DNA from 3 places in the Streptomyces sp. NPDC046759 genome. Region 2 is predicted to be linked to each of the others. Evidence: riboswitches for the same ligand, from Rfam matches in the RefSeq annotation. Region 2 holds a riboswitch; each other region holds the start of a gene.
The links. Region 2 has a riboswitch for cyclic di-AMP ahead of ABZ919_RS35835 (M23 family metallopeptidase). Riboswitches for the same ligand answer to the same signal wherever they lie in the genome.
Positions count from the first base shown of each region.

Region 1: another riboswitch for cyclic di-AMP. It lies ahead of ABZ919_RS27440 (C40 family peptidase); the one in region 2 lies ahead of ABZ919_RS35835 (M23 family metallopeptidase).
Region 3: another riboswitch for cyclic di-AMP. It lies ahead of ABZ919_RS06805 (NlpC/P60 family protein); the one in region 2 lies ahead of ABZ919_RS35835 (M23 family metallopeptidase).

Region 1 is NZ_JBEYYJ010000022.1:100,828-109,513, forward strand. Features, by position in the region: gene bioD (dethiobiotin synthase) at 1-325, opposite strand, end outside; gene ABZ919_RS27410 (adenosylmethionine--8-amino-7-oxononanoate transaminase) at 327-1,607, opposite strand; gene bioB (biotin synthase BioB) at 1,612-2,874, opposite strand; gene ABZ919_RS27420 (8-amino-7-oxononanoate synthase) at 3,022-4,149, shown strand; gene ABZ919_RS27425 (DUF397 domain-containing protein) at 4,266-4,487, opposite strand; gene ABZ919_RS27430 (helix-turn-helix transcriptional regulator) at 4,497-5,357, opposite strand; gene ABZ919_RS27435 (ATP-binding protein) at 5,571-6,029, shown strand; gene ABZ919_RS27440 (C40 family peptidase) at 6,672-7,145, opposite strand; cyclic di-AMP (ydaO/yuaA leader) riboswitch at 7,149-7,302, opposite strand; gene ABZ919_RS27445 (hypothetical protein) at 7,722-8,027, opposite strand; gene ABZ919_RS27450 (ATP-dependent Clp protease proteolytic subunit) at 8,035-8,670, opposite strand.
Region 2 is NZ_JBEYYJ010000037.1:18,185-28,591, forward strand. Features, by position in the region: gene trmB (tRNA (guanosine(46)-N7)-methyltransferase TrmB) at 1-763, shown strand, start outside; gene ABZ919_RS35825 (PrsW family intramembrane metalloprotease) at 806-2,125, shown strand; gene ABZ919_RS35830 (aldo/keto reductase) at 2,207-3,151, opposite strand; gene ABZ919_RS35835 (M23 family metallopeptidase) at 3,222-4,250, opposite strand; cyclic di-AMP (ydaO/yuaA leader) riboswitch at 4,258-4,436, opposite strand; gene ABZ919_RS35840 (PP2C family protein-serine/threonine phosphatase) at 4,671-5,852, opposite strand; tRNA gene ABZ919_RS35845 (tRNA-Met) at 6,009-6,082, shown strand; gene ABZ919_RS35850 (dihydrofolate reductase family protein) at 6,133-7,266, opposite strand; gene ABZ919_RS35855 (MarR family transcriptional regulator) at 7,330-7,851, shown strand; gene ribA (GTP cyclohydrolase II) at 8,004-8,657, shown strand; partial or broken gene ABZ919_RS35865 (TetR/AcrR family transcriptional regulator) at 8,654-9,198, shown strand; gene ABZ919_RS35870 (phenylalanine--tRNA ligase beta subunit-related protein) at 9,206-9,913, opposite strand; gene ABZ919_RS35875 (EamA family transporter) at 10,134-10,407, opposite strand, start outside.
Region 3 is NZ_JBEYYJ010000004.1:35,488-45,894, reverse strand. Features, by position in the region: gene ABZ919_RS06835 (SWIM zinc finger family protein) at 1-1,099, shown strand, start outside; gene ABZ919_RS06830 (DUF5691 domain-containing protein) at 1,170-2,855, shown strand; gene ABZ919_RS06825 (cobalamin B12-binding domain-containing protein) at 2,831-3,253, opposite strand; gene ABZ919_RS06820 (alpha/beta fold hydrolase) at 3,478-4,329, shown strand; gene ABZ919_RS06815 (M23 family metallopeptidase) at 4,547-6,097, shown strand; gene pcrA (DNA helicase PcrA) at 6,125-8,614, opposite strand; cyclic di-AMP (ydaO/yuaA leader) riboswitch at 8,870-9,038, shown strand; gene ABZ919_RS06805 (NlpC/P60 family protein) at 9,046-10,209, shown strand.

The DNA of each region.
Region 1 (8,686 bases), on a different contig from region 2:
CGACCAGCACCAGATCGTGCTCGGCGGCCAGTTTGGCCGCCCGGTCGGCCACCTCGTGCGGGTGCACGGGCGCCATGCCCGCCCGCCGGGCCGCCGTGCCGGGCGCCAACGGCTCGGGGAAGCGGGCCAGTTCGGTGGCCGTGACCGGGCCCGCGAGCCGCGCGACCTCGTCGGCGTCCCCGCGTTCGTCCGGCCGTACGCCGGTCTGCGCGGCCTTCAGCACGGCCACCGAGCGCCCCGCCGCGAGCGCGGCGGCGGCGACGGCGGCGGTGGTGACGGTCTTGCCGACCTCCGTGCCCGTTCCCGTGATCACCAGTACCGGCATGTCATCCCTCCCGCGCCGCAGCGCACACCGCGCGCGCGATCCTCGCCACGTCCTCGTCCGAGGTGATGTACGGCGGCATCGTGTAGATCAGGTCGCGGAACGGGCGAAGCCAGACGCCCTCCCGCACGGCGGCCGCGGTGGCCGCGGCCATGTCCACCCCGTGGTCGAGCTGGACCACGCCGATCGCCCCGAGGACGCGGACGTCCCGTACGCCCGGCAGCTCACGAGCCGGCGCGAGGCCTTCCCACAGACCCGCCTCGATCCGCTTGACCTGCGCCCGCCAGTCCTGGCCCAGGAGCAGCTCGATGGACGCGCACGCCACGGCAGCCGCCAGCGGGTTGCCCATGAACGTGGGTCCGTGCGCGAGCACCGGCACCTCGCCCCGTGAGATGCCGTCGGCGATCCGCGCGGTGCACAGCGTGGCCGCCAGCGTCAGATAGCCGCCGGTCAGTGCCTTGCCGACGCACATCACATCCGGGGTGACGCCCGCGTGCTCCGCCGCGAACAGCGCGCCGGTGCGGCCGAAACCGGTGGCGATCTCGTCGAACACGAGGAGCACGTGGTGCGCGTCGCAGGCCTCGCGCAGCACCCGCAGATACGCGGGGGAGTGGAAGCGCATCCCGCCCGCGCCCTGCACCACCGGCTCGACGATGACCGCGGCCAGCTCGTCCGCGTGGCGGGCGATCAGCTCGCGCAGACGCTCCGCGTACGACTCCTCGTACGCGGCGGGCGGCGGGTCCGCGAACACCTGGCGCGGCAGCACCCCGGTCCACAGCTCGTGCATCCCGCCCTCGGGGTCGCACACCGACATCGGCTGCCAGGTGTCCCCGTGGTAGCCGCCCCGCCAGGTCAGCAGCCGCTGCTTCCCGGTCCGGCCGGTCGAGCGCCAGTACTGCAGGCACATCTTCACCGCCACCTCGACCGACACCGAACCGGAGTCGGCGAGGAAGACGTGCTCGAGTCCTTCCGGCGACATGTCGACAAGATGCTTCGCCAGCCGTACCGCGGGCTCGTGCGTGAGCCCGCCGAACATCACATGGCTCATCCGCCCGAGCTGTTCGTGCGCCGCCTCGTTGAGGACCGGGTGGTTGTAGCCGTGGATCGCCGACCACCACGAGGACATGCCGTCCACCAGCTCGCCCGAGCCGTCGGCGAGCCGCAGCCGGACCCCGCTCGCCGACTCCACGACCAGCGGTTCGCCGCGGCCGGGCATCGGGCCGTACGGGTGCCAGACATGCCGCCGGTCCAGCTCCAGCAGCTCGCCCACCCTCAGAGCGGGCAGCCGCTCAGGCATTGGGCGCGAGATCCGTTCCGGCGCCCCGGCGGCGTACGGCCACGAGGTCGGTGCGCGGCTCCTGCGTGGACGGCGCCACGGCCGTACCGCACGCGTCGGCCGTCGTACCGCACGCGCCCTCGTGCGAGCCGCCACCCTCGTGCGAGCCGCCACCCTCGTGCGAGCCGCAGCCCTCGTGCGAGCCGCAGCCCTCGTGCGAGCCGCAGCCCTCGTGCGAGCCGCACACGGAGCCGCAGCCTCCCGAGGCCGCCGCCCGGTGTTCCGGCAGCGTCACCTCGCCGGCGCCCTCCACCTCGAAACCGGCGTCCGCGATCATCTCCAGGTCGGCCTTGCCGGCCTGGCCCTCGCTGGTCAGGTAGTCCCCGAGGAAGACGGAGTTGGCCAGGTGCAGCGCGAGCGGCTGCATCGAACGGAGGTGGACCTCGCGGCCGCCCGCGATACGGACCTCCACGTCCGGGCAGACGAACCGGACCATCGCCAGGATCCGCAGGCAGCGCTGCGGGGTGAGGTTCCACTCCTTGGCCAGCGGGGTGCCCTCGAACGGGATCAGGAAGTTCACCGGCACCGAGTCGGGGTCCAGTTCACGCAGCGAGAAGACCACGTCCACCAGGTCCTCGTCGCTCTCGCCCATGCCCGCGATCAGACCGGAGCACGCGGACAGGCCGGCCGCGTGCGCCTTGTTCACCGTGTCCACCCGATCGGCGTAGGTGTGGGTGGTGGTGATGTCCCCGTACGTGGACTCCGAGGTGTTGAGGTTGTGGTTGTAGGCGTCCGCACCCGCCTCGCGCAGCCGTTCGGCCTGGCCGTCGGAGAGCAGACCGAGGCAGGCGCACACCTCGACCTGCTCGTTCTGTTCCTTGATCGCCTTGATGGTCTCCGAGACCCGGTCCACGTCCCGGTCCGTCGGGCCGCGTCCGCTGGCCACCAGGCACACCCGCTTGGCGCCTCCCGCGAGGCCGGCCGCGGCCGCCTCGGAGGCCTCGTCGGGCTTGAGCCACGTGTACTTCAGGATGTCGGCCTTCGAGCCGAGCCGCTGCGAACAGTAGGAGCAGTCCTCCGGGCACAGGCCGGACTTGAGGTTCACCAGATAGTTGAGTTTCACCCGTCGCCCGAACCAGTGCCGGCGCACCTTTCCGGCCGCGGCCACCACATCGAGCAGGTCGTCGTCGGAGGTGGCCAGAACGGCGAGCGCTTGCTCGCGGGTCGGCAGCTCGCGCCGAAGCCCCTTGTCCACCAGCGTGTTCAGCAGGTCCATGAGGCCTGATCCTGTCCTACCGGACCGCCCTGGGCCAAGGAGAGTTTGCACAACGGAGACGGTTCACCGTGTGGGTATTGCCACACCTCGGGTGGCCGTTCGTGCCGCTAGTGTCTGTCCGCTACCTACAAAAGCCCCGGAGGACCCATGGCGTTCGGCTGGATCGACGAGCAGGCCGAGGCGCGCCGCCGCGCCGGGCTCGTACGCACCCTGCGCCCGCGCCCCGCCGAATCGCCGCTGCTGGATCTGGCGAGCAACGACTACCTGGGCCTCGCCCACCACCCCGAGGTCACCGAGGGAGCCGCCCGGGCCGCACGGACCTGGGGCGGCGGCTCGACCGGGTCCCGTCTGGTCACCGGCACCACCGAGCTGCACACCGAGCTGGAGCGCGAGCTGGCCGCCTTCTGCGGCTTCGAGGCGGCGCTGGTCTTCTCCTCCGGTTACGCCGCCAACCTGGCCGCGGTCACCGCGCTCGGCCCGCACGGCTCGCTGATCGTCTCCGACGCCGGCAACCACGCCTCCCTCATCGACGGCTGCCGGCTCGCCCGCGGCGAGCGGCAGGTCGTCGGGCACGCCGACCCGGAGGCCGTGCGCAAGGCGCTGGCCACGCACCGGGGGGCGGCGATCGTGGTCTCCGACACCGTGTTCTCGGTCGACGGCGACCGGGCTCCGCTGGCCGCGCTGGCCGGGGCGTGCCGGGAGCACGGCGCGGGGCTGGTGGTGGACGACGCGCACGGTCTCGGGGTGCTGGGGGACGGCGGCCGGGGCGCGCCGTATGCGGCGGGGCTGGCCGGTGCCGCGGATGTGGTCGTCACGGCGACCCTGTCCAAGTCGCTGGGCAGTCAGGGCGGCGTGGTGCTCGGCCCGGGGCGGGTGATCGACCATCTGGTCAACGCGGCCCGGACCTTCATCTTCGACACGGGCCTGGCCCCGGCGGCGGCGGGCGCCGCGCTCGCTGCACTGCAGCTGCTGATCCGCGAACCGGAACGCGCGGCGCGCGCCCGTGAGGTGGCCGCCGAACTGCACGCACGGCTGACCGCCGCGAGTCTGGAAGCGGTGCGGCCGGACGCCGCGGTGGTCTCCGTGCGGGCCCCGTCCCCGGAGCAGGCGGTGCGCTGGGCGGCCGACTGCCGCGCCGCCGGGCTGGCCGTGGGCTGCTTCCGCCCACCCTCCGTGCCCGACGGCATCTCACGGCTGCGGCTGACCGCCCGGGCCGACCTGTCCGGGGCCGAGATCGAACGCGCTGTACGGGTGATCTGCGAAACGCGACCATGAGTCGGCGTGACACGGCCGTGCTCCGCAACAGAACGATGATGAGTGACCGATTCTGATCGGATGATGATCGATAGCCGTCGGTTGTCGGTCGTTGTCGGTCGTTGATCGGGCGCTGATCAGAGAAGGGTGACGAATCCGGCCCAGGCCGCGGTGGAGAAGAGCAGTGCGGGTCCGGTGGGGCTCTTGGAGTCGCGCACGGCGAGCAGCCCGGCCCAGGGGCCGGAGCGCGGCCGGGCCGTCTCCACGCAGTTGTTGGCTCCCGTGCTGTAGCTGCTGCGCAGCCAGCGCACGTCGTGCAGGTCGGTACTGGCAGGGACGTTCCGAGGCAGAGCTGACATGGTGCCTCCTTACGCGCCGTCACCTATCCCGGCGATGTAATCCAACGTTTCCTCGGGTGAAAGGGCGTGCATGCGAAGGGTGTCGAAGGCCTCTGAGTAGGCCATGAGGTCTTCTTTCCGTTCCAGGTAGAGGCTACTCGTCAACTGGTCGAGAACAACTACATCCAGATCAGAAGTGCTCGGAAATGAGAAGATAACGAAAGGTCCGGTGAGGCCGACATGCGCCCCGGCGCCGAACGGCAGCACCTGGAGCCGGACTTGGGGCAGCCGGGCGGCCTCCGTAAGGCGCTCCAGCTGCCGGGCCATCACCTCGGGGCCGCCGACCTCGCGCCGCAGCACCGCCTCGTCCAGCACCGCGCTCAGCCTCAGCGGCGGATTCGTGCGGAGCACGTCCTGCCTGGCCAGGCGCACCTCCACCAGCGTGTCCAGGCGTTCGTCGTCCAGGTCCTTCACGGCCGCCCGGGTCACCGCGCGGGCGTACTCGGGCGTCTGCAGCAGACCGGGTACGACCGTGGTCTCCAGCGTGCGCATCGCGCTCGCCTGCGACTCCAGGCTGATGAAGTCCCGGTAGGTGGGGGGCAGCACTCCGCGGTAGGCGTGCCACCAGCGGTCCCGGTCGCCCGTCTCCTCGGACCCCGCCAGCATCAGCAGCAACTCGCGCAGCTGCCCGTCCCGCACCTCGTAGGCGTCGAGCAGTAACCGCACATCGGCTGGTTTCACCCCGCTGGCGCCCGTCTCGATTCGGCTGACCTTCGACTGGTGCCAGCCGACCAGCCGGGCCGCCTCACCGCTGGTGAGCCCAGCACTGGTACGCAGCGTGCGCAGTTCGGCGCCCAGTTTGCGGCGGCGCACTGCCGGCCCGTTCTGCATGGGCTCCTCCTTACTCCTTCCGGGCCGCCCAAATACGGTCTCCCGTCGTAGAGTTCACCGCTTCGGGCGACAGATATATGCATATCTTGGTGGATCGCTCCCCGTCACCGGCCCGGTGATGGCAGTCTGACGAGCAAGCACCAGTCCGGGACCGTACTCGAACCATCCGCTCCGTGTCGGACTGCGGTCCCGTGGGAAAGGGACGACGTCGCCATGGCAGACCATTTGGAAGCATCCGTCACTCTGCCGAGCGATCCCGCCTCGGTGTCCGCCGCCCGCACCTACGTCGTGGGCACGCTCGCGGAGTGGGGCCTGCCGTCGGACACCGACGTGGCCGACACGGTTCGGCTCATCGTCTCCGAACTCGCCACGAACGCCGTACAGCACACCTTCGGTCAGTCACCCACCTTCACGGTCGACATCGCGCTGGACCGTGACGAACATCTACGCATCGGCGTCACGGACAGTCATCCGCGCTTTCCGAAGAGACTGCCTGCCGCCGTCCAGCAGGACAACGGCCGCGGCATGGTCATCATCCGCTGGCTCACCGCCGAGTGCGGCGGCAAACTCCGCGTCCGCCCCACCCGGGAGGGCGGCAAGACGGTCTCCATCGAGCTCCCCTGGGCCACCCCGGCCGAACCGGTCCCGGCAGCTGGCCCCCAGGAGCCGTAGCCCCCCGGCGGGGCGGGCGCGGCGCTGGACCGGTGCTGCTCTCTCCGGGCCGTCTGCCTGTGTCGGGCGGCGGCGCCGGGGATGAGGGTCCGTGCGGGGCGGTGCGTGGCGGTCGGTGTGGGGTCGTCGGCGAGTGGTATGGGGCCCAGGGGGCGAGGGCCGGTGGCGGCGGCGGGGTGACGGGCTGTCGGTGAGGGGTGTGGGGGCGGGCGGGTTCGGAGCGTCGGGCATCGGAACGCGGGGCCCGCGGTGACGCCGGTCGCGACGGGCTGGTGGCGATGGGGTACGGGTACGAAGGGTGTCGTCGGGTGAGGGGCCGGTCGCCGGAGCCGGGGTGACGGCTGCTTGGCGAGAAGGGGCCGGGGGAGTGGCGCGCCGGCGGTCGTGTCCCTGCGGTGACGCCGGACATGAGGACGAGTGGCCTGGTGGCGTTCGGGGCGGTGACTGGTCGACGGCGCCCGAGGATCGGCGCCCCAGCGAGACGGTGCCCCTAGGGGACGGCGTGCCGCCGCGACGCCGGGCAGGCGGTCGCGGCGCCGCGGGCCGCCCACGGGGCCGCCCACGGGCTCCGGGCGGGTACCGGGGTGGCGCTGACGGGCGGGAGCGGCCCTCTGACCGGAGCTGCTCCCACCCTCTGGCGAGTCAGCTGACCCGGCCGTACCAGACGCTCCTGGTCCAGATCTTCTCGAGCCTCACCACGGACCCGGTCTTCGGCGCGTGCCAGATCTTCCCGTGGCCGGCGTAGATGCCGACGTGGTAGACGCTGGAGCCCGAGTGGAAGAACACCAGGTCGCCGGCCCTGCGGCTGCCGGCGGAGATGTGGTGCGTCTTGTTGTACTGCTGGGCGGCGGTGCGCGGCAGGGTCTTGCCCGCCTTCTTGAACGAGTAGAGCGTCAGCCCCGAGCAGTCGAAACGGCGCGGCCCGGTGGCTCCGTACTGGTACGGCGAGCCCTTCTTGGAGGCCGCGACCTGCAGTGCTTTCGTCGCGAGTGTCGCGGCCGAGGCATCGGTGGCGAGACCCGGGACCGCGATCGAGCCACCGACGGCGGCAAGGGTGAGGGCCGAGGCCGTGCCGGCCCGGGCCATGAGCGACGGGACACGATTGAGCGCAGTCATGCGCAACCCTTCGTCAGCCGCCTGTGAAGGATGACCTGTCGGATTCGGGCTGGCGAAGTTGCCCGGCCGCGTTGCCGCGGCTTCACCCCAAGGGCTGCTCGGAACCTCGGCCCGTCTGTGACTGCCAGACGAACGTCCGCTCCGGCGACCCGTCTTGCTCGGGTCCTCCACTCCTGCCGATCCACTCCTGTCGACCGGTCATCCGGGCGGCGGCAGGACTCGGCGTCCGCCCGGACCGCCCCGCCGCGGTGGCGGGGGCTTGTCGTCAGACAGGGATCTTGGCTCACGGCAGTCTGAAAATCCCAATGGAAACGGGGATTTGTGGCATTACTCACCACTCACCCGTTCGGGTGGACAGTGCCGTGTTCGAGACGACGTCAGAACCCGGGCGTAGCCCCGGACCTGGGACGAAGCCCCTGCTTCCGAGTGTCCGACGTGCACGGTGCGCAACCCGAAAGGCCGCGAGAACGATCTCGACGTCCACCGGTCGGCGGTAGGTCGTTCGGGTCGTTTCACGTCCCGTTCGGGCGGAGCGTGTCGACACTCGGGTCCGGTCCGGCCGGTCGGACGTCCGGCTCAGCCGACGCCGTCGGGCGGGAGCGCGACGCGCGCGGTACGGCGTTCACCGTCCAGCACCCGCAAGGCCCGTGCCAGCGTGTCCCCGTGGACCTCCGTCTCGCCCCGCTGGTGCATCAACGCGAGGGCGTCACGCAGCTCTGCGGCCTTGCGCACCAGCGCCTGGGCCGCGCGCAGCCCGCGATACGTGTCCCCGCCGTGCGCGGGATTGACGCGGCCCAGCAGGTCGGCCGCCTCCAGGTAACGGTCGATCAGTTCGCCCTCGGCGCGCGTCAGCGCGGGCAGCGGCGGCAGGTCCGGCAGCATCGTCGGCTCACCTCGGGTCCGGTGCGCCGGGGATGCTCCGCCGGCTGGGCACGATCGCGTCGACCAGGCCGTAGGCCACGGCTGCCGGGGCGTCGAGGACCAAGTCCCGTTCCAGGTCGCGGTGCACCTGTTCGTCCGTGCGCCCCGTGTGCCGGACCAGCATCTCCTCCGTCAGTGCGCGGACCCGGGCCAATTCGTCCGCCTGGATCAGCAGGTCGCTCGGCTGGCCCTGAACGGGCTCGGGGAGCCGGGGCTGTGCGATCACCACGCGCGCGCCGGGCAGGGTGAACCGCTTGCCGGGTGTGCCGGCCGCGAGCAGCAGCGCGGCCTGGGAGGCGGCCTGGCCCAGGCAGTAGGTCGCCACGTCGCAACTGACGTAGCGCATCGTGTCGTAGACGGCTGTCAGCGCGCTGGACGAACCGCCCGGAGAGTTGACGTACAGCGTGATGTCCCGTTCCGGGGCCGCGTGTTCCAGGTACATGAACTGCGCCATCACGTCGTTCGCGGCCGCGTCGTCCAGCGGCGTTCCCAGGAAGACGATCCGGTCCTCGAAGAGCTTGCCGTAGGGGTCGAGCGTGCGCACGCCGCCGCCGGTGCGCTCGGTGAACTCGGGCAGGACATGACGGGCGAACGCTCGGGACATGGGCACACCCCTTCTC
Region 2 (10,407 bases):
GGAGCCGAGGTTTCCGGACGGGCCCAAGGCCGATCCCGCCGGGTCGCACTTCGAGCGGCGGATCCGGAGCTTCCAGCCGCGGCGCAGCCGCGTGACCGCGGGGCAGGCGGACGCGCTGCAGCGGCTGTGGCCCAAGTGGGGCCTCGACATCGACGGGCAGCGCATCCTCGACCTGGGCGAGCTGTTCGGGAACGACGGGCCGGTCGTGCTGGAGATCGGCTTCGGGATGGGAGAGGCCACCGCGCAGATGGCCGCCGCCGACCCGGACACCAACATCCTCGCCGTCGACGTGCACACTCCGGGCCAGGGCAATCTGCTGGCTCTCGCCGACGGCAAAGGACTGACCAACGTCCGGGTGGGCAACGGGGACGCGATCATCCTGCTCAGGGAGATGCTCTCCCCCGACTCCCTCGACGGGCTGCGGGTGTACTTCCCGGACCCCTGGCCCAAGAAGCGGCACCACAAGCGGCGGCTGATCCAGCCCGAGTTCCTGACGCTGGCCGCGACCCGGCTGAGACCCGGCGCGATCGTGCACTGCGCGACCGACTGGGAGCCGTACGCCGAACAGATGCTCGAGGTACTCACCGCGCACCCCGACTTCGAGAACACCCGGGCGGACGGCGGTTTCGCGCCGCGTCCGCAGTCCCGGCCGCTGACCCGTTTCGAGGGGCAGGGGCTGGACAAGGGACATGTGGTGAACGATCTGCTCTTCCGTCGCGTACCGCACCAGGACCGAGCACGCGAACCGCGTCAGGACCGATAAACCGCTCCAGCCCCTCGTCCCGCCACCGTTAGGGTCGATGCCGTGGCCACCTGTCCTCCGTTTCCGACGTACCCCCCGGGCCCCGACGGCCTTGTGCTGCGCCATCCGCACTGGTGGCAGCGGAAGTGGCTGCGGTACGGGGCGCTGATCACACTGCTGGCGCTGTCGGGCCTGGTCATCCTGGCCCTCGTGCGCAGCCAGACCGGTACGGAGGGGTTCCTCGTCGGACTCGGGCTGGCCGTGCTGCCCGTGCCCTGGCTCTTGGCCGCCTTCCGGTGGCTGGACCGGGTGGAGCCGGGCCCGTGGCGGAACCTGGCCTTCGCCTTCGCCTGGGGGGCGTGCGCGGCGGCACTGATAGCCATCGTCGCCAACAGCTTCGCGACCAAGTGGATAGCCACCGCCACCGCCGATCCGGCCGGTGCGGACACCCTGGGCGCCACCGTGATAGCGCCCATTGTGGAGGAGTCCGCCAAGGCCGCCGCCGTACTGCTCGTCTTCCTGTTCCGCAGACGCGACTTCACCGGGATCGTCGACGGGGTGGTGATCGCCGGCATCACCGCCACCGGGTTCGCGTTCACCGAGAACATCCTCTACCTGGGTACGGCCTTCGGCGCCGACCAGCTCAGCGGCGGCAGCGGCATCGCCTCCGTCACCGCCGCCACCTTCTTCGTGCGCATCGTGATGTCCCCGTTCGCGCACCCCTTGTTCACCACCCTCACCGGCATCGGCTTCGGCGTCGCCGCGCTCTCCGGGGAGCGGCAGCGTGTCCGGCGGGCGCTGCTGCCGCCGTGCGGGCTGCTGCTCGCGATGAGCATGCACGCCCTCTGGAACAGCTCCTCCACCTTCGGCGAGTTCGGGTTCTTCGCCGTCTACGGCGGGTTCATGGTGCCCGTGTTCGGGCTGCTGACCTGGCTCGCGGTCTGGACACGGCAGCGGGAGCTGCGCACGGTGCGGGAGGAGCTGCCGGCGTATGCGCTGGCCGGCTGGCTGGGGCCGGCCGAGCCCTTGGCGCTCGGATCGATGCGGGCGCGGCGGACGGCCCGTGACTACGCCCGGCACCACGGAGGCCGGCCAGCGGCGCGGACGGTGGCGCAGTACGAGGCGTACGCCACGTCGCTGGCCTTCCTGCGGTACCGGGGGCGCAAGGGGAAGACCGGGGCCGACTTCGTCGTACGGGAGCGGGAGCTGCTGGACGAGCTGTGGAAGCGGCGGGACGTGGCCCGGCCGGCCCTGGAATACGCGGCGAGGGCGGCGATGCCGGCACCGGTGTACTGGGCACCGACGCCCGCGGCGCCGGGGCCGGGGCCGGTCTACGGGTATCCGGTGGTTCCGTATACCGCCTACAACCCGTATCGGTCGTAGCCGTTCGGGCCGTGCCGGGTTCGGCACGGCCCGATCGCGCCGTCGTGGCGGAACGCCCTGCGCCGGGAGAGGGCCGGTGCCCTAGACCGATGCCTCCGTCAGCCGGGCCACTTCCCGCTCCGTCAGCCTCAGGTCGGCCACGCCCAGCAGCGCCGGGAGCTGGTCGACCGTGCGCGCCGAGGCGATGGGGGCCGTGACCGTCGGCTGGGCGGCCAGCCAGGCGAGGGCGACGGTGGCGACGGGGGCGTCATGGGCGGCGGCGATCTCGTCCAGAGCGGTGAGGACCTGCCGGCCGCGCTCGGAGTCCAGGTGCTTCGATGCTCCGCCGGCGCGGGCGCTGTCGACCGTCGTACCGGGGCGGTACTTGCCGGTCAGGAAGCCCGAGGCGAGGGAGAAGTAGGGAACGGCGGACAGGCCCTCCTTGGCGGCCAGATCCTGCAGCGGGCCCTCGTAGGTGTCGCGGGAGACCAGGTTGTAGTGGGGCTGGAGGGCGACGTAGCGGGCGAGGCCCTCTCGGTCGGAGAAGTCGAGGGAGGCCTTGAGGCGCTCGGGGCTGATGTTGGAGGCGGCGATGTGCCGGACCTTGCCGGCCTTCACCAGCTCGTCCAGCGCGCCGATGATCTCCTCGACCGGGACCTCGGGCTTGTCGAAGTGGGTGTAGTAGAGATCGATGTGGTCGGTGTCCAGGCGGCGCAGGGAGGCGTCGGCGGCGGCCTTGATGTTGGCGGCGGACAGGCCCTGGTACTCGGGGTGCTGGCTGACCTTGGTGGCGATGACGACGTCGGCGCGGTTGCCGCGGGCCTTGACCCACTTGCCGATGATCGTCTCGGACTCACCGCCCTCGTTGCCCTCGACCCAGGCGGAGTAGGAGTCGGCGGTGTCGATGAAGTTGCCGCCGGCGGCCGCGTAGGCGTCGAGGACGGCGAAGGAGGTCTCCTCGTCGGCGGTCCAGCCGAAGACGTTGCCGCCCAGGGAGAGCGGGAAGACCTCGAGGTCGGAGGAACCGATTTTGCGTAGAGAAGTCATGCTTTACGCCAACGCCGGCGGAGGATGATCTCATTCCGTCGCCGGCGTCGGGATCGCCGGGAAAGCGGAGTCAGGGGTTGAGGCCCATCTCCCGCAGCCACGGCGCCGGGTCGATGGCCGTGGCCTGGCCGTTCGGGTGGACCTCCAGGTGCAGGTGCGGGCCGGTGACGTTGCCGGTGGCGCCGACCCGGCCGATGACCTCGCCCGTGGAGACCTTCTGGCCGACGGAGACGTTGATCGAGGACTGGTGGCAGAACCACAGCTCGGTGCCGTCGTCCAGGGTGAGGACCGTGCGGTAGCCGTAGGCGCCGGCCCAGCCCGCCTGGGTGACCGTGCCGCCGTGGATGGCCTTGATGAGGGTGCCGGTGGGGGCGGCGAAGTCGAGGCCGGTGTGGTAGCCGGAGGACCACATCGCGCCCGGCTGGCCGAAGGTGCCGGTGATCGTGTACGAGACGACCGGCAGCGTGTACTGCTTGGCCAGCTCGGCCAGCCGCTTGGCCTCGGCGGCCTGCTTGGCGTCGGCCTCCGCCTTCTCCTTGGCGGCGGTGGCCTTGGCGGCGGCGTCCTTCTCCGCCTTGGCCGCGGCGTCGGCGGTCTGCTTCTCGACGGCGGCGAGCGCGGCGGCGGTGGCTCTGCTGTCGGCCTTGTTCTGCTGCTGCTCGGCCTGGGCCATGATCCGGTTGCGCAGGGCCTCGCCGGCATTGCCGCTCTCGGCGCTGTCCGTGCTCACGCCGACCCTGCTCAGCCCGGCACTGGTGGCCTTGGGAGCGTCGGAGGAGCCGCCACCGAAGATGTGCTCGACGGAGTCCAGGTCCGGCAGGGATATGGAGACCGGGGGCTTGCCGGTGTTGGCGCTGGCCATGCCGCCCGCGCCGACCGCGGCCATCACGCCGACGCCGAGGACGGTGGAGCTGCGCGCGAAGCCGCCGCGCTGCTTGGCGACGCGGTGCCGTCCGCGGGCCGGGGAGAGGGAGTCCTCGGTGGGATTCCACTCCTCCCAGGGGCCCTCCTCGGGGCGGTAGGCGCCGTAGCCGAAGGTCTCGGGCTCGGCCCCCGCAGGAACGAACGGGGCTTGTGGGGCAGGCGGGTTGGACGCCACGCGGGCGTGCTCCTTTCCTTCCTCCGCCTACCGGGTTAGCTGACGGGTTCGGAGCAGGAAGGTCTCCTACGCGCGTATACCGGTCGTGGACTCGGTGCGTTCACAGAGTCCACTGCGGCATCCGCGTGATTCACCCCAGGGTTGGTGGTTCCCCGGCTCCCTTGTGGGATTCGGCGCGTGCGCACGGAGCCGTCTCTTGTGACGGCTGGGACGACCGCGCTGCGTTATCGAACGTTAATAGACCCACTGGGCACTTTCCAAGCCGTTCGGCTTGATCATTAACGCTTTCACCTGGGAACTTAACGGCCAGGAGTACTGCAAACCGGACGAGTTGACCGCCGTTCAGGAGTCTCGTTGTTTTTGATGGTGACTCAGTCGTGATGCGGACGGCGCACGTCCGGTCACCGTGGGTGAAGACGATCACGGATGCCGGACGGCGAGCAACGCCATGTCGTCCGCCGTCCCGCCACCCGAGTGCCGCCGCACCTCGTCGGCGAGCCGGTCGAGCAGGACGCCCGGGCCGGGGAAGGTGCGTCCGGCGAGCCGCCGCTCGGGGTCGTAGAACCGGCCGAGCGCGTCCCGGGCCTCGGTGAGGCCGTCGGTGTGGAGCAGCAGGGTGGCCCCGCTGGGAAAGTCCTCCTCCTGGGCGCGGTCGGGCCACATCCCGAGGTCGCCCATGCCGAGCGGCAGCGCGGGCTCGGGGGCGCCGAGCACGCGCAGGGTGCCGTCGGCGTGCAGCAGCAGCGGCGGCGGATGACCGCGGTTGACGAGCCGTACGACGCCTTCGCCGTGCGGGAGTTCGGCGAGGACGGCGGTGGTGAAGCCCTCCAGGGCGTCGATGCCGTTGCGCCGGACGCCCTCGCGGGCCAGTGCCCGCTCCAGCCGCTGCGCGACCGCTTCCAGCGTGCACTCCTGCTCGGCCGCCTCCCGGAACGCCCCGATCACGACGGCGACGGCGGCGACCGCGCCCAGGCCCTTGCCGCGCACATCTCCGACGACCAGCCGCAGCCCGTGCGGGCTGTCCTGCACGGCGTACAGGTCACCGCCGATGGACGCGTCCTGCTGGGCCGCCTCGTAGCGGGCGGCGATCTCGAAGCCGCCGATCCGTTCGGCGGGCTCGGGCAGTACGGCCCGCTGGGCGGCCTCGGCGATCTCCCGGGCCGAGGCGAGCCGCCGGTCGCCGAGGCGGACCACGCGGTTGATGGCGACGGCCAGCAGGGCCACCGTGGCCACGGTGACGACGTCCGTGACGACGCCGGCGGCTGGATGTTCCCCGCCCCGGGCACGCACCGCGTACATCGCGGCCACGGCCGTGATGCCGGTCAGGACGGTGGTCCGCAGCGAGGACAGGGGCGCGGCGATCAGCGGGGCGGCCGTGAAGAACGGGACGGCGGTGATCTCCCTCGGGGTGAGCGTGCCGTACAGGACACCGCCGGCGATCAGCAGCGCGGGCAGGGCACGGGCCAGGGAGCGCGGAGTCGGGCGGCGCCTTCGGCGCACCGGCACGGGCTCGTCACCGGAGCCGGGGTCGGGCACGGGATCGCCGGGGAACCGGCCTCCCGCCCTGGCGTACCGGCTCTCCTCCACCTCACCAGGGCGCACCGCTCGTCTCCCAGTTGTTCCGACGTAGGTCCAGCGTGGCCGCGGCAGGCGCGCCGGGCGACCTCGGTGGACCGAGCGGATGACGTTCCGCGCGGCGGCCGGGGAGACGCGATGTGCATCCGGTCCTGAGCATGGGGTACTCTGGAGTCACAACGACGCGGGGTGGAGCAGCTCGGTAGCTCGCTGGGCTCATAACCCAGAGGTCGCAGGTTCAAATCCTGTCCCCGCTACTGAAGACTCAGGGCCGGAAGCCAGTGATGGTTTCCGGCCCTGAGTGTTTTCATCCCCGCAGATGCCGGTTCGGCTCCTTGGCGAGCTCCTCCAGCTCAGGCAGGACGACCACCTGGGCACCCGCCTTCTGCAGGACCCCCGTACCGTCGGCCGCGGAGACGAACGTGTCCGGCTCCCGCCAGGCCGTGACCACCCGCCGCACCCCGGAGCGAAGGATCAGCTCGGCGCAGGGCGCGGGCCGGGAAGCGCGCCGGGCGCAAGGCTCCAGGCTGCTGTACACCGTGGCGGCGGCCAGCCGCGGATCCGCCGGGTCGACCTTGGCGAGCGCGGCCTCCTCCGCGTGCACCACGGGGTCGCCGCTCTCCCGCGAATGGCCCCGGGCCAGCTCCGTACCGTCGGCCGCGACGACGACCGCGCCGACGCTGAACGCCGTCTTCGAGGGCGGGCACTGCGCGGCGAGTTCGCAGGCGGTGCGCAGCCAGTGCCGGTCGGCGGCCGTGGGGAGCGGGCCGGCGCCGGGGGCCGTGGGCCGGTAACGCATGAGGACCACGTCCTCGATCCGGCGGGTCTCGGTCAGGCGCAGCCGCCCGGCCTGGTAGCCGCCCGGGCCGAACAGGCGGGGGGCGGCGGGGTCGCCGACGAACAGCGGCGCGAGAACCAGCTGGAGCTCGTCGGCGAGACCCTGCTGGAGCAGCTGGGTGTGCACCGTGCCACCGCCCTCGACCATCAGCCGCCCGACGCCGCGCACGTCGTGCAGGTGGGACAGCAGGGCCCGCCAGTCGAGTTCGGGGCCCAGCGGGACGATGCCGGCACTGGCACCGAGGCGGCCGGCGGCCCGCTCCGCGCCCTCGTCGGTCGTGTAGACGAGCTTGTCGCCGCCGGTGTGCCAGAACTGGGCTTCGGGGTCGAGGTCGCCGGTGGCGGTGACGGTCACCTTCAGCGGGTACTCGGCCCGGCCCTCGCGGACGCGGGCCGCGCGGCGCTCGGCGGAGTTGACCAGCAGCCGCGGGTTGTCGGCGCGGATCGTTCCGGCGCCGATCAGGATGGCGTCGACGGAAGCCCGTACCGCGTCGACCCGGTCGAAGTCGGCGGGGCTGGAGAGCAGCAGGCGGTCGGGGCCGGTGTCGTCCAGATAGCCGTCGAGGGAGACGGCGGCGGACAGCAGCACGTACGGGTACGACATCGGCGCGGGCTCCCTGCGAAGGTCATTCTTGGTTCAAGTTTGAAACAAACTTACACTGGCGGCATGACGACCCGCTGGCTCACTCCCGAGGAGCAGCGCGCCTGGCGCGCGTATCTCGCCGCGACGCACCTCCTCGAGGACGCGATCGACCGACAGCTCCAGCAGGACGCCGGCATGCCGCATCTGTTCTACTCCGTGCTGGCCAACCTCTCCGACGCGCCCGACCGGCGGCTGCGGATGACCGATCTCGCCGAGACGCTGAAGATCACGCGTAGTCGGCTGACCTACGCGGTGACCCGCCTCGAGCGGGACGGGCTGGTGCGCCGCGAGGACTGCCGCTGGGACAAGCGCAGCAGCATCGCCGTGCTGACGGACGAGGGGATGGCCGTGCTGGAGCGTACGGCCCCCGGACACGTCGAGACGGTGCGGGGCACCCTCTTCGACCGGCTCACGCCCGAGCAGGTGGGGCAGCTGGAGGCGATCTGCACGGGGATCGCGCGCGGACTGCAGGGTGACGACGCCGCGCCGGGGGCGGAGGACGTCCCCTGGCGGCGCCGTTCGTCGTGCTCCTCCTCCGACGACTGATCGGACGACTTGATCCGGCGGTCGATCCGGCGGTCGATCCGGCGGTCGATCCGGCGGTCGATTGCTTTAAGTTTTAAGCATGCGGTAGGGTCCCTTCGCATCCGCTGTTTCAAATCTGAAGCAACTGCCGCCCGTTACCCGGAGGGACCCGCATGCCCGACACCCCCGCCGCCACGCCGCGCGCCCGCGTCCGGGTACCGCTGCGCTTCCACGACGGCTACGGCGCCGACGCCGAACTCGTCACCTTCCACGGCCTGGCCGACGGCAGGGAACACGTCGCCGTCGTGCTCGGCGACCCCGGCCCGACCCCGCTGGTGCGCCTGCACTCCGAGTGCCTGACCGGCGACGTCTTCGGCTCGGCCCGCTGTGACTGCGGACCCCAGCTGCGCGAGGCGGTCGAACGCATCGCCGAGCGCGGCGGCGTCCTGCTCTACCTGCGCCAGGAGGGCCGCGGCATCGGCCTCTACAACAAGCTCGACGCCTACGCCCTGCAGGACCAGGGCCTCGACACCTACGAGGCGAACGCCGCGCTCGGCCTGCCGGAGGACGCCCGGGACTACACGGCCGCCGCGCAGATGCTCGCCGCTCTCGGCATCGGTGAGCTGGACCTGCTCTCCAACAACCCCGACAAGGCCGAGCAGTTGCGCGCCCGCGGCGTCGTCGTCCGGGACCGGGTGCCGACCGGCGTCTTCACCACCGCCCACAACGTCCGCTACCTGCGCGCGAAGGTCCTGCAGACCCAGCACACGCTGCCCCTGGCCGAACTGGCCGAACTGACCGGGCTGACCGGGCTGACCACGGGCTGATCTCGCCGAGGGCAGCTCTGGAAGGGGCGCGCGGGCTGACCTTCCGGGCGGTGGACGGGGAGGCCGCCGTCCCCCCCGGTACGGCGTCCACCTACTTCTCCAGCCGGGACGATCTGCTCACCCGGGCCGGCGCCCGCGTCTACGAACGGCTGCGGCCGGACGAGGCCACCCTCGCGCGCCAGTGGTCGGCCGGCCGCGACCGGGAGACGTACGCCGAGCTGATGCGTGAACTCGTCGGCCGGGCCGCCTCCTTCCGCACCGGTTACCTCGTGCTGCTGGAACTCCGGCTGGAGGCCGCCCGCCGCCCGGAGCTGCGCACGGTGCTCACCGAGCGGGTCCGCGCCGACCTCGACGCCAACGTCGCCCACCACGAGGCCTCCGGGCTCCCCGGCGACGCCAGGGCCGTCACCTTGCTGTAGCTCACCCTGAACTGGCTGATCGTGGAGCAGCTCACCCTCTCACCCTGCCGGACGTGCTCTCCGAGGCGGAGCGGGCGGAGCTGGTGACGGCGGCGGTCGAGCGGATCGTGGCGGAGGGCTGAGGCCGGCTCAGACCGTCGCCCGGGGCCGCTCCGGGCTGAGGTGGTGCACGGCGGTCCGGTCGGCGTGCGGGGCGAGCAGGCCCTGCAGTTCGTCGGCGGCGGCCTTGAGGAGGTCGCCGTCCCGGTCGGCGTGCAGGGTTTCGAGGACGAAGGCGACGTGCGTGGAGTCCTCGGTGACGCGGGTGCGGTGGGCGTCGCGGTGGTTCCAGTGGCGGGTCAGCACGTCGGTGGCGTCGGCGTAGACGACCTCGCCCGGCCTGGGGTGTTCGACGGTGCCGGGTTCGCCGAGCGGGGTGAACGACTCGCCGCCGTCCGCGTACCGGATGTCCACGTCACCGGTGACCCGCGCCAGGTCGAAGGCGCCGGCGGGCAGACCGTGCCGTACGGAGACGGAGTTGTAGGAGTCGACGGCCGGGTTGATGCGCGGCAGCGTGCCCTTCTTGGCGAGCCGGCGGCCGAGCGCGTCGACGCTGGGTCGGACGCGGCGGGGGTTCGTGCCGAAGGAGCGGTAGGCGGCGTGCCAGGCCTCGATACGGGGGTCGGTCTCGTCGGCGGGCCGCCAGGTGCCGTCGGCGAGTCGCCGCTCCAGTTCCTCCAGGGCGGCGGCGGTGCGCGGCCAGCTCTCGTGACCGCGTACACCGGTGGCGGTGACCAGGGCGATGAGCGTGCCGGGGAAGGCTGCTGCGACGGCGGGAGCGATACGGAAGGCGGGCATGGGGGTCTCCGTTTCGTCGGGGACGGCCACGGGGTCGGGACGGCCACACGAGGACGGCCACGGGGTGAGGACGGCCATGAGGTCAGGGGCGGAGATGTGGTCACGGACGGCGAAGTATTCACGGACGGCGAAGTATTCACGGACGGCGAAGTGGTCACGGACGGCGAAGTGGTCACGGACGGCGACGGGCAGTGGCAGGCGCGGCTGAGGTCAGGTCAGGTCAGGTCAGGGCGAGGAGGCCGACGGCGACTGCGGCGGTGCCCAGGCCGACGAGCTGGCCGCGGTGGATGCGTTCGGCGAGCACGCCGCGGGCGAGCAGGACGGTGCCGGCCGGATAGAGGGCGGTGACCACGGCGACCACGGTGAGGTCCCCGCTGCGGACGGCGAGCAGGAAGAGCAGGTTCGCCACCGAGTCCAGGACTCCCGCGGCCGCCGATGTCGCGTACGCCGGCCGCTCCGGACCGAGCCTGCGGCGCACGAGCCCGGCCGCGGCC
Region 3 (10,407 bases), on a different contig from region 2:
GCACGCGCTCGGACTGCTCCTGCTGTGGGCCCGCGGCGACGGCTCGGTGCCGGCCGCCGCCGAGCCACCGGACTGGGCCGAGCAGTGGCTCGCGGGCAGACGCGAGCGCGCCGGGACAAAGCAGACCCGCACACCGGGAAGCTCGGGGTCCGCCGATCCGGAGGCGGCGCGGCGGCGGGCCGAGCGCCGGGCCGAGCGGGTCACCGCAGGCGCGACGGAGCTGGAGCAGCGCCTCGCCGACCTCCTGCGCGGCGGCCTGGCCACGGCCGAGCAGAGGGGGTACGGCCTGTGGGACGAGACGGCGGCCCGCATGGTCGACGCCCAGGCACCCGGACTCGCCGCTCGGGTGCGGGAGCTGGGGGCGATACCGGCGTCCGGAGCGGGCTGGCCGGCCCGGCTGCTGGAGGAATGCGCCCTGCTGCACCTGCTCGACCAAGGCTGGCTGCACCACGACCGGCTGCCGGACGCCCTCGCGGCCACGGTCCGCTCCCGGCTGGGCCTGCCCGCCGCCGGGGGTGAACGGGTCCGCGACCGCTGGCTGGTCCTCGCCCAGTACGACACGGCGGACGCGAAACTGACGACCCGCCGGATATGGGTGCACGGTGCCGCCTCGGGCCGCACCCGGCTGCTGCTGTCCTACGGCGCGGCCGGCCGGGCTCCGGAGCTGTCGCTGCCGGTCGGTCTGGCCCTGGACGCGGAGCTGTCCACCCCTCCGGGGGCCGGTGGGTCCAGGTCCGCCCTGCGCGAGCGGTTCGCCCCGCCCGCACCGGCCGCCTTCCGCCCGCCGGGCACGACCACCGCCGAGGCGGCGGCCCGCTACGGCGAGGCGCTGCGCGACGACCCCTGGCTGGAGTCCATCCCGGTGACGCTGGATCGGGTGATACCGGTCCCGGACGGCGAGCTGTGGCAGCTGGCCGACGCCGGCACGGACTGCGCCCTCCCACTGACCCGGGCCGCCCGTTCCCGCCCCGGCCTGTGGCGGCTGGTCGCCCTGTCCGGCGGTGTCCCGGTCACGGTCTTCGGCGAGTGCGGCCACCGCGGTTTCACCCCGCTCACCGCCTGGCCGCAGGGCGCGGGCGAGGCGGTACCGCTGTGCTGAGCCGCCTGCCGCGCACGGAGGGCACCGGCACCCCTCGGACACTCGCAGCGAAGGGAACGGGATGAACAGGATGAATTGGATGGACGGGACGGCCTCGGCCGACCGGGGCGCCAGGACCCCGGCAGGCTCCTGGGAGGACCTGGTCACCGCCGCTCTCCTCGGCACCGACCGGCGCCCCGCGGCGTACGTCGGGTCCGGCCGCCGGGCACCGCTGGCGCTGCTCGACGAGGCCGCCGTGGCGACCGTGCGGCGACGGGCCGGACTGCGGCCCGCGCGGGCGGCGCGCCTGCCGGAACCGGCGCCCGGAGATCCACGCCCTGCGCTGCCCGCTGCGGCGGCCCGCAGACTCGCCACACTGCTGGCCGGCCGTTCCGCGGGCGGGACCGGTGGCCGCCGGGGCAGCTCACCGGACCTCATGGAACTGCTCCCGCAGTGGCTCGCCGCCGCCAACGCACACGGATACGCGGCGCCCCCGCAGGCGCTTCCCGCCCTGCTCGACGCGGCCCGGGGCCGCACCGACCTGCGCCCGGCGGCGCTGGCCTTCGCGGGCCCGCGCGCGCTGTGGCTGGCCAGGCTGAACCCGGACTGGCGCTTCGCGCTGCGCGCCGCTCCGGGCGGTGGTGCCGCACTGCCCGACCCCGGGGACGGCGAGGGGGTCCGCCGGCTGTGGCAGGAAGGGCTGTTCGCCGAGCGGGTGGCCCTGCTGGGCGCGCTGCGCGCCGGTGCGCCCGGGCTCGCACGCGAACTGCTCGCGTCGACCTGGCCGACGGAGCGGGCGGAGGACCGGCTGATGTTCCTGGACTCGCTGCGCAGGGGCCTGTCCCCAGCGGACGAGCCGTTTCTGGAACAGGCGCTGGGCGATCGCAGCCGCAACGTGCGGGCGACGGCCGCGGAACTGCTGTCGGCACTGCCCGCGTCCGCGCTCGCCGCGCGCATGGCCGTACGAGCCGGGGCTTGTGTGGCCCTGGACCACACGGGGCACTCCTCGGCGATCGTGGTGGAAGCGCCGCACGCCTGCGACTCCGGTATGGAACGGGACGGCGTGGTGGCCACGCCCCCCGCCGGAAGAGGAGAACGGTCGTGGTGGCTGGGGCAGTTGGTGGAGGCGGCCCCGCTCGCCACATGGCGTGGACGGCTCGGCGGCCGGACGGCGCGGGAGATCGTGGCGCTTCCGGTCACGGACGGCTGGCAGGGCGAACTGCACGCCGCCTGGTGCCGGGCGGCGGTGCGGCAGCGGGACACCGAGTGGTCGAGGGCACTGCTCGGCTCACCGTCGGCGCCGGAAGCCGGCGGGCCGGGAGCGGTGTCGCTGGCGGAGCGGGCGAAGCTGCTGGCCGCTCTGGAACCGACGGAACGGGCAGCGTGGGTGGCCGGCTTCATCGCCGCCCACGGCCTGTCGGAGGCGTTCCAGCTGCTCGGGGTGTGCGCGGTGCCCTGGGCGGAACCGCTGGGCCGGTCCGTCGTGGACGCGCTCAACATCGCGCGTGACGCGGGCAGTTACCCGTGGAGCTTCAGCGGGGTGATGGGGCTGGCCGAACGCTGCCTGGACCCCGCGGAGGCCACCCGCCTGGAGGCCCTGCTGGCGATACCCGACGAACACGAGGACGCCGCGCCGGGAGCCGGGGGCTACTGGGCGGAGGCGTTCCAGCGGCTGGTGACCACGTTGCGGCTGCGCGCGGCGATGGCCGGGGAGCTGGCCCCGGACCACCCCCCGCTCACCGGACCGTCGGCTCAGCCTCCGGACGCGGCCGGCTGACGCACGTTCTCCCGCACCCACTCCACGATCGACGTGGTCGTCGCGCCCGGTGTGAAGATCTCCGCGACGCCCTTCTCCTTCAGCGGCGGGATGTCCTCCTCCGGGATGATGCCGCCGCCGAAGACGAGGATGTCCTGCGCGTCGCGCTCCTTGAGCAGGTCGATCACCGCGGCGAACAGCGTGTTGTGCGCGCCGGAGAGGATGGACAGACCGATGGCGTCGGCGTCCTCCTGGATGGCGGTGCCCACGATCTGCTCGGGCGTCTGGTGGAGCCCGGTGTAGATGACCTCCATACCGGCGTCGCGCAGGGCCCGCGCGATGACCTTGGCCCCGCGATCGTGGCCGTCGAGCCCCGGCTTGGCGACCACCACGCGGATCGGACCGGCTGCCACACCCATCACTGCCTCCATCAAACGACCCCGGAAGCGATCGCTTCCGTCCGTAACGACAAGTACCGCACTTTTGGCGCGTTCCGCCACCCGTCGCGAAGTGAACGAACGTTATCTCCAGCATCCCGCAACCGGCAGTTTTACGGTGCGCAGCGAGGGGGAAATCACATGGTGGGACATCAGGGCACACGGGGGATCGAGCCGTCCTCCGGCGTGCCGACAGGAGGTCGGCCATGAAGGTCACCGGGGTACTGCCGCTGTTTCTCCCGCTCTGCCGCCGCCTGTGGCCCGGCAGACTCGCCGGACTCTCCGTCGCCCTGCTGAAAGCCACCGCCCTCGAAGCCGCGATTCTGGCCGGTCACCTGCTGCTCTATCCGACCGGTCTCATCCAGGAATCCCGCTGCCCCGCCCCGTCCACCGGGGACGGAGCCACCCGGCTGCCGGTCCGGTCCGGCCCGCCCGTGGTGCTGCTGCACGGTTTCATCGACAACCGCTCCGTGTTCGTGCTGCTGCGCCGCAGCCTCGCCCAGCACGGCGGGCAGCGCGTCATCTCGCTCAATTACTCCCCGCTGACCTGCGACATCCGCGCCGCCGCCGAGCTGCTCGGCCGGCACGTCGAGGAGATCTGCGAGCGCACGGGCAGCGACCGGGTCGACATCGTGGGGCACAGCCTCGGCGGGCTGATCGCCCGTTATTACGCACAGTGCCTGGGCGGCGACCTGCGGGTGCGCACGCTCGTCACGCTGGGTACACCGCACTCGGGGACCAGCGCGGCGCCACTGGCCAACGCCCATCCGATCGTGCGCCAGATGCGGCCTGGTTCGCAGGTCATCGAGGAGCTGGCCCGCCCCGCGCCCGGCTGCCGTACCCGGTTCGTCAGTTTCTGGAGCGATCTGGACTCCGTGATGGTGCCGCTGGAGACGGCGCGCCTGGAGCACCCCGACCTCGACGCGCAGAACGTCCGGGTCACCGGCATCGGGCATCTCGCCCTGCCCGTGCACCCCGCCGTCGCGGCCGGAATACGCGAGGCCCTGGACGCCGCACACCCCGGTGACCGGGTGACCGGTGGTCTGACGGTGGCGTGACACGACCGGCAGCGGACGCACAGGTGACCAACGGTCACTGCACATCGAACGTCAATCGAACTCTCGGCCAAGCTCGTGCCCGGCGCCCCCGAAACGCCGCCGAATGCCCGTTTCCGGCCCACGCGAAACCACCGGAAGATTGTCGCGCCCAGGTACCGGCGGGTACAGTCACCGCACTGCTCTGGCAGCCCCTGTTGTCGAGGCGAAAGAGAAGTTGGTGAACGACCGTCACCCGTCGGGGACCATGACCACCCCGGCCCCGGCTTCCGACGCCTCCGCCACGCACTGCGCGCCGTACGGGACGCATGAAGCCCCCTACGGTGACCTCACCACGTACGGCGGCTACGACGCCAGCGGTTTGCCGGCCGGCACCGGCACCTTCTCCACGGACCCCCTCTTCGGCAGCCTGCCCGGCCAGCAGATCACCAGCCCGTACGACAGCACGCAGTGGCAGACCGGGCAGAGTCCGAACTACGCCCCGTACGCGGCCCAGCATCACGCCGCCTACGACTCCGGTGTCCACGACACCACCGCCTGGACGTTCCCTGCCCAGGCGACGGGCAACGACATCAGCGGTCAGTGGGACGCCGGCGCCTGGCTGGGGCCCGACCAGTCCGGCATCGCCGAGCCGACCCAGCAGTGGGTCTGGGGCACCCAGACCTTCGAGACGGGCACGTACGACGCCACGCAGTGGAACTCCAGTGGCCAGGCCGTGCCGGCGGAGCCCGAGCAGTCTGCCGAACCGTTCGGCCAGCAGGCCACCGCGACGTTCGACCAGGTCGGCGACCCACAGGCCACCGCGGCCTTCCCGCAGGCCCCGTACGACGGGCATGCGCCGTACGAGGAGGAAACGCCGTACGAGGACGAAGCGCCGTACGAGGACGAGGCGCCGTACGACACCGCCTCGGGTGAAGCGCACTCCGGCGACGGCGACCTCGACGCGGCCGGTGAACTGCCCGCCGCGGCGCCCGGCCTGCTGGACGACCAGGAGGAGAGCGCGCCCACGGCCCGCGCCGGCTCGCGCAGCGGCGCGCGCTCCCGCCGTCGCCCGCCCGCCAAGCGCTCCGCGCTGCTGACCGTCGCCGTCCCCTCGGCCTGTGTGATGGGCGTCGCCGGGATCGCCGCCGCCTCGGTCGGGGCGCTGACCGACGACGGCAAGGAGACCACCGCCTCGGCCTCGGACCCGCACGCGGTCAAGCCGTCGGTCGCCAACAGCAAGCTGGACAGCCAGCTCAGGACCCTCTCCGCCGGCGCCGAGAACTTCGCCGACCGGGCGAGCCGCACGCAGGAGCGGATCGACCTCAAGAACCAGCAGGAGCTGCAGAAGAAGAAGGCCGCCGCGGAGGCCGCGCTCAAGGAGCGGCTGCGCCCCAAGTTCGTGCTGCCGGTCACCCAGAAGGGGCTCAGCGCCTACTTCGGCCAGGCCGGTGTGAACTGGATGTCCGTCCACACCGGCATCGACTTCCCGGTCGCGTACGGCACCACGGTGATGGCCGCGACCGACGGCGTCGTCTCCACCAAGTGGAACAGCGCCTACGGCAACATGATGATCTTGACGGCGAAGGACGGCACGCAGACCTGGTACTGCCACCTGTCCAGCTACCGGGTGCCCGCCGGGACATCCGTCCAGGCCGGCCAGCCGATCGCCTACTCCGGCAACTCCGGCAACTCCACGGGTCCGCACCTGCACTTCGAGGTACGGCCCGCGGGCGGGGCGGCGATAGACCCGCTGCCGTGGCTGCGGAGCCACGGGCTCGATCCGACGTAGGCCCCGGGGGCTGCGCCCCCGGACCTCCTAGAGCTTCTCCACCGGCGCATACCGCAGCAGCAGCCGCTTCGGCTTGGCGTCGCCGAAGTCGATCGTCGCCTCCGCGTTCCCGCCCGTGCCCTTCACGGCGACCACCGTGCCGAGTCCGAACTGGTCGTGGGTGACCCGGTCCCCGACAGCCAGCGCCACCACCGGCTTCTCCGCCGTGCGCCGCGTGGCGAAGCCGGACGCGCCCGACGCCGAGGAACGCGAGCGGGTCGAGGACAGCGAGGCCGCGATCCCGGAGGCCGGGCCGGAAGGTGCCGGCGCCATCGATCCCGTCCGCTTCCACTCCACATGGGCGGGCGGGATCTCCTCCAGGAAGCGGGACGGCGGGTTGTACGACGGCTGTCCCCAGGCGCTGCGCATCGCCGACCGCGTGAGGTAGAGCCGCTCCCGCGCGCGCGTGATGCCGACGTACGCCAGGCGCCGCTCCTCCTCCAGCTCCTTGGTCTGGCCGAGGGCACGCATGTGCGGGAAGACGCCGTCCTCCATGCCGGTCAGGAACACGACCGGGAACTCCAGGCCCTTCGCGGTGTGCAGGGTCATCAGGGTGATGACGCCGTCGCCGTCCTCCTCGTCCGGGATCTGGTCGGAGTCGGCGACCAGGGCGACCTGCTCCAGGAAGTCGGCGAGCGTGCCCGTTTCGCCCTCCGCGCGTTCCTGCTCGAACTCCAGTGCCACGGCGGCGAGTTCCTGGAGGTTTTCGATGCGGGTCTCGTCCTGCGGATCGGTGGACGCCTGCAACTCGGCCAGGTAGCCGGTGCGTTCGAGTATGGCCTCCAGCACGGTCGCCGGTCCGGCGCCGGACTCCACGATCGTGCGCAGGTCCTCCATCAGCGTGTTGAACCGCTTGACCGCGTTGGTGGAGCGCGCGGCCATGCCGTACGCCTCGTCCACGCGCTTGAGCGCCTGCGGGAAGCTGATCTTCTCGCGCTGGGCGAGGGCGTCGATCATCGCCTCCGCGCGCTCGCCGATGCCGCGCTTGGGGACGTTGAGGATGCGGCGCAGCGGCACCGAGTCCTCCGGGTTGGCGAGGACACGCAGGTAGGCCAGGACGTCCCGGACCTCCTTGCGCTCGTAGAAGCGGACACCGCCGACGACCTTGTAGGGCAGGCCGACGCGGATGAAGACCTCTTCGAAGACGCGGGACTGCGCGTTGGTGCGGTAGAAGACGGCGACGTCGCCGGCCTTGGCCTCGCCCGCGTCCACCAGGCGGTCTATCTCGTCGGCGACGAACTGGGCCTCGTCGTGCTCGGTGTCGGCGACATAGCCGGTGATGCGCGCGCCCTGGCCGGCGTTGGTCCACAGGTTCTTCGGGCGGCGGGACTCGTTGCGCTCGATGACCGCGTTGGCGGCGGACAGGATCGTCTGTGTGGAGCGGTAGTTCTGCTCCAGCAGGATCGTCGTCGCGTTCGGGTAGTCCTCCTCGAACTGGAGGATGTTGCGGATCGTCGCGCCACGGAAGGCGTAGATCGACTGGTCCGCGTCACCCACGACGCACAGCTCGGCGGGCGGCAGGTCGTACTCCCCGGGCGGGGTGTCGGCGTCCTCGGGGGCACGCTCGCCGGTGCCGACCAGCTCGCGGACCAGGGCGTACTGGGCGTGGTTGGTGTCCTGGTACTCGTCGACCAGGACGTGGCGGAAGCGGCGGCGGTAGTGCTCGGCGACGTCCGGGAAGGCGCGCAGCAGGTTGACCGTCGTCATGATCAGGTCGTCGAAGTCGAGCGCGTTGGCCTCGCGCAGCCGCGACTGGTAGAGCGCGTAGGCCTGCGCGAGGGTCTTCTCGAATCCGTCGGTGGCCTGGGAAGCGAAGTCCTCCTCGTCGATCAGCTCGTTCTTCAGGTTACTGATCTTCGCGCTGAACGACTTCGGCGGGAAGCGCTTGGGATCGAGGTCCAGGTCGCGGCAGACCAGGGCCATCAGGCGCTTCGAGTCCGCGGCGTCGTAGATGGAGAACGACGACGTGAAGCCGAGCTTCTTCGACTCCCGGCGCAGGATGCGCACGCACGCGCTGTGGAAGGTCATCACCCACATCGCGTTCGCGCGCGGCCCGACGAGCTGCTCGACGCGTTCCTTCATCTCGCCCGCGGCCTTGTTGGTGAAGGTGATCGCGAGGATCTGGCCCGGGTGGACGTTCCGCTCGGCGAGCAGGTGGGCGATGCGGTGGGTGAGCACACGGGTCTTGCCGGAACCGGCGCCCGCGACGATGAGCAGCGGGGACCCGGCGTGGACGACCGCGGCGCGTTGGTTCTCGTTCAGCCCCTCCAGCAGCGCCGCCGCGTCGAGCGGGGGGCGGGGGGCGCCGTCGCGGTAGTAGGCGTCCCGGTCCGGCGGCACGTCGAACTTCCCGCCGAACAGATCGTCCGGAATCGACTCCGGTACGTGATCGTCCTCGGGCGGCGGCGGGGGCTCCTCCTCGCGCCCGCGAGAGGGCTGGAGGTCCGCCAGGAAGCTGTCGTCAAAGAGGCTGCTCATCGCTCTCCGAGTCTAGGGCGCCCCACCGACAACCGGTCGCCGTCCCGGAAAGACGACTGTCACAGGCGGACCGGCAGAGCCCCTCGGGCGGATCGCCAGAACTCCTCGGGCCGACCGCCAGAACCCCTCACGCTGCGGAATCACCCGATGACGGGAACGCGGTACCGAGCCCAGATCACGAAAATGTATCGGACATATCGCGCACCAACCTTCACACTTGTCACACCAGTTGGCTAGGTTGCCGTCAGGCCGCGTGCGCGGCCTCCGCCGAGTCCGGCGCGCCCGCGTGGTGCGTGGAGCCGGGGACCCACCGATCCCGGGGTGAATCGGCCGACTCCCACAGGGACGACGCCGTAGGGCAACCCTTCCGAACCGCCGCCCGAACCCGACAGCTAACCCGGTAGGCGGCCCATTGGAAGGAGTCGCCTCCCTTGGCGTCGCACCGCAAGCCGCGCCCCGGCGGAACCACCGCAGCGGGCCTGCGCACCCCCGCCCTCGCCACCGCCGCCCTCACCTCCATGGCCGTCTTCTCCCAGACCGCCGAGGCCGTACCGCGCACCGATCACCACACGCCGAGCCTGGAGGAGGTCGAGAAGAAGGTCGACGACCTCTACCGCCAGGCGGAGTCGGCGACCGAGAAGTACGACGCGGCCAAGGAACGGACCGGCAAGCAGCGCGGACGCGTCGACGCCCTGCGCAACGACGTCGCCCGGCGCACCGCACGCCTCAACAAGGCCCGCGAGGAACTGGGCTCCTTCGCCGCGGCCCAGTACCGCACCGGCGCCGCCGCCCCCGACACGGCCACCTTCCTGCTGGCCGACGACCCGCAGGACTACTTCGACCAGACGCAGCTGATGAACCGGCTGACCTCGCGCGAGAAGAGCGCGGTCGACGCCTACATCGGCGATCAGGCCGCGACCATGAAGAAGCGGCGGGAGGCCGCGGCGAGCCTGCAGACGCTGACCGACTCGCAGCACGACCTGCAGACCGCCAAGGCCACCGTCCAGAAGAAGCTGGCCTCCGCGCGCGAGCTGCTGTCGCAGCTGACGGTCCAGGAGAAGGCGCGGCTGGCCGCCATCGAGCGGGAGAGACAGCAGGAGGCGGCGCGCAAGGCGGCCGAGCTGGCGAAGCAGCAGGCCCAGCAGCAGGCCGCCTCGTCGTCGTCCTCGTCGACGCAGTCCGGTTCCGGTTCGACGGGCACCGGCTCGGCCGGTTCCACGGCGTCCAGCTCGTACGACACGAAGGCGGAGAAGGCGATCGCCTTCGCCCGCGCCCAGATCGGCAAGCCGTACGTGTGGGGCGCCACCGGGCCGGACTCCTACGACTGCTCGGGCCTCACCCAGGCCGCCTGGAGGGCCGCCGGTGTCACGCTTCCGCGCACCACGTACGAGCAGGTCGACACGGGCACCACGGTCTCGCTCGCCAACGCGCGGCCGGGCGATCTGATCTTCTTCTACGACGACATCAGCCACGTCGGCGTCTACATAGGCGACGGCATGATGATCCACGCCCCGAAGCCGGGCGCGTACGTCCGCGAGGAGTCCATCTACTACGGCGGTGAATCGATCATCCACAGCGTGGTCCGACCCGGCTGACCGCCGCCGGGCGCGCCGGGACGTACGACCGGCCCTTCCGGGCTCCACGCGTGCGTGCCGGCCTCCGGGCGCCGGAGCGTGCACGCACGCGTGCTTACCGGCGCCCGTGCGGCCACGCGTGCGTACCGGCCTCCGTGCGGCCACGCGTGCGTAGTGGCGTTTTCGCTCTTCACGCGCGCGGGCCCTTCACCGGTGGGG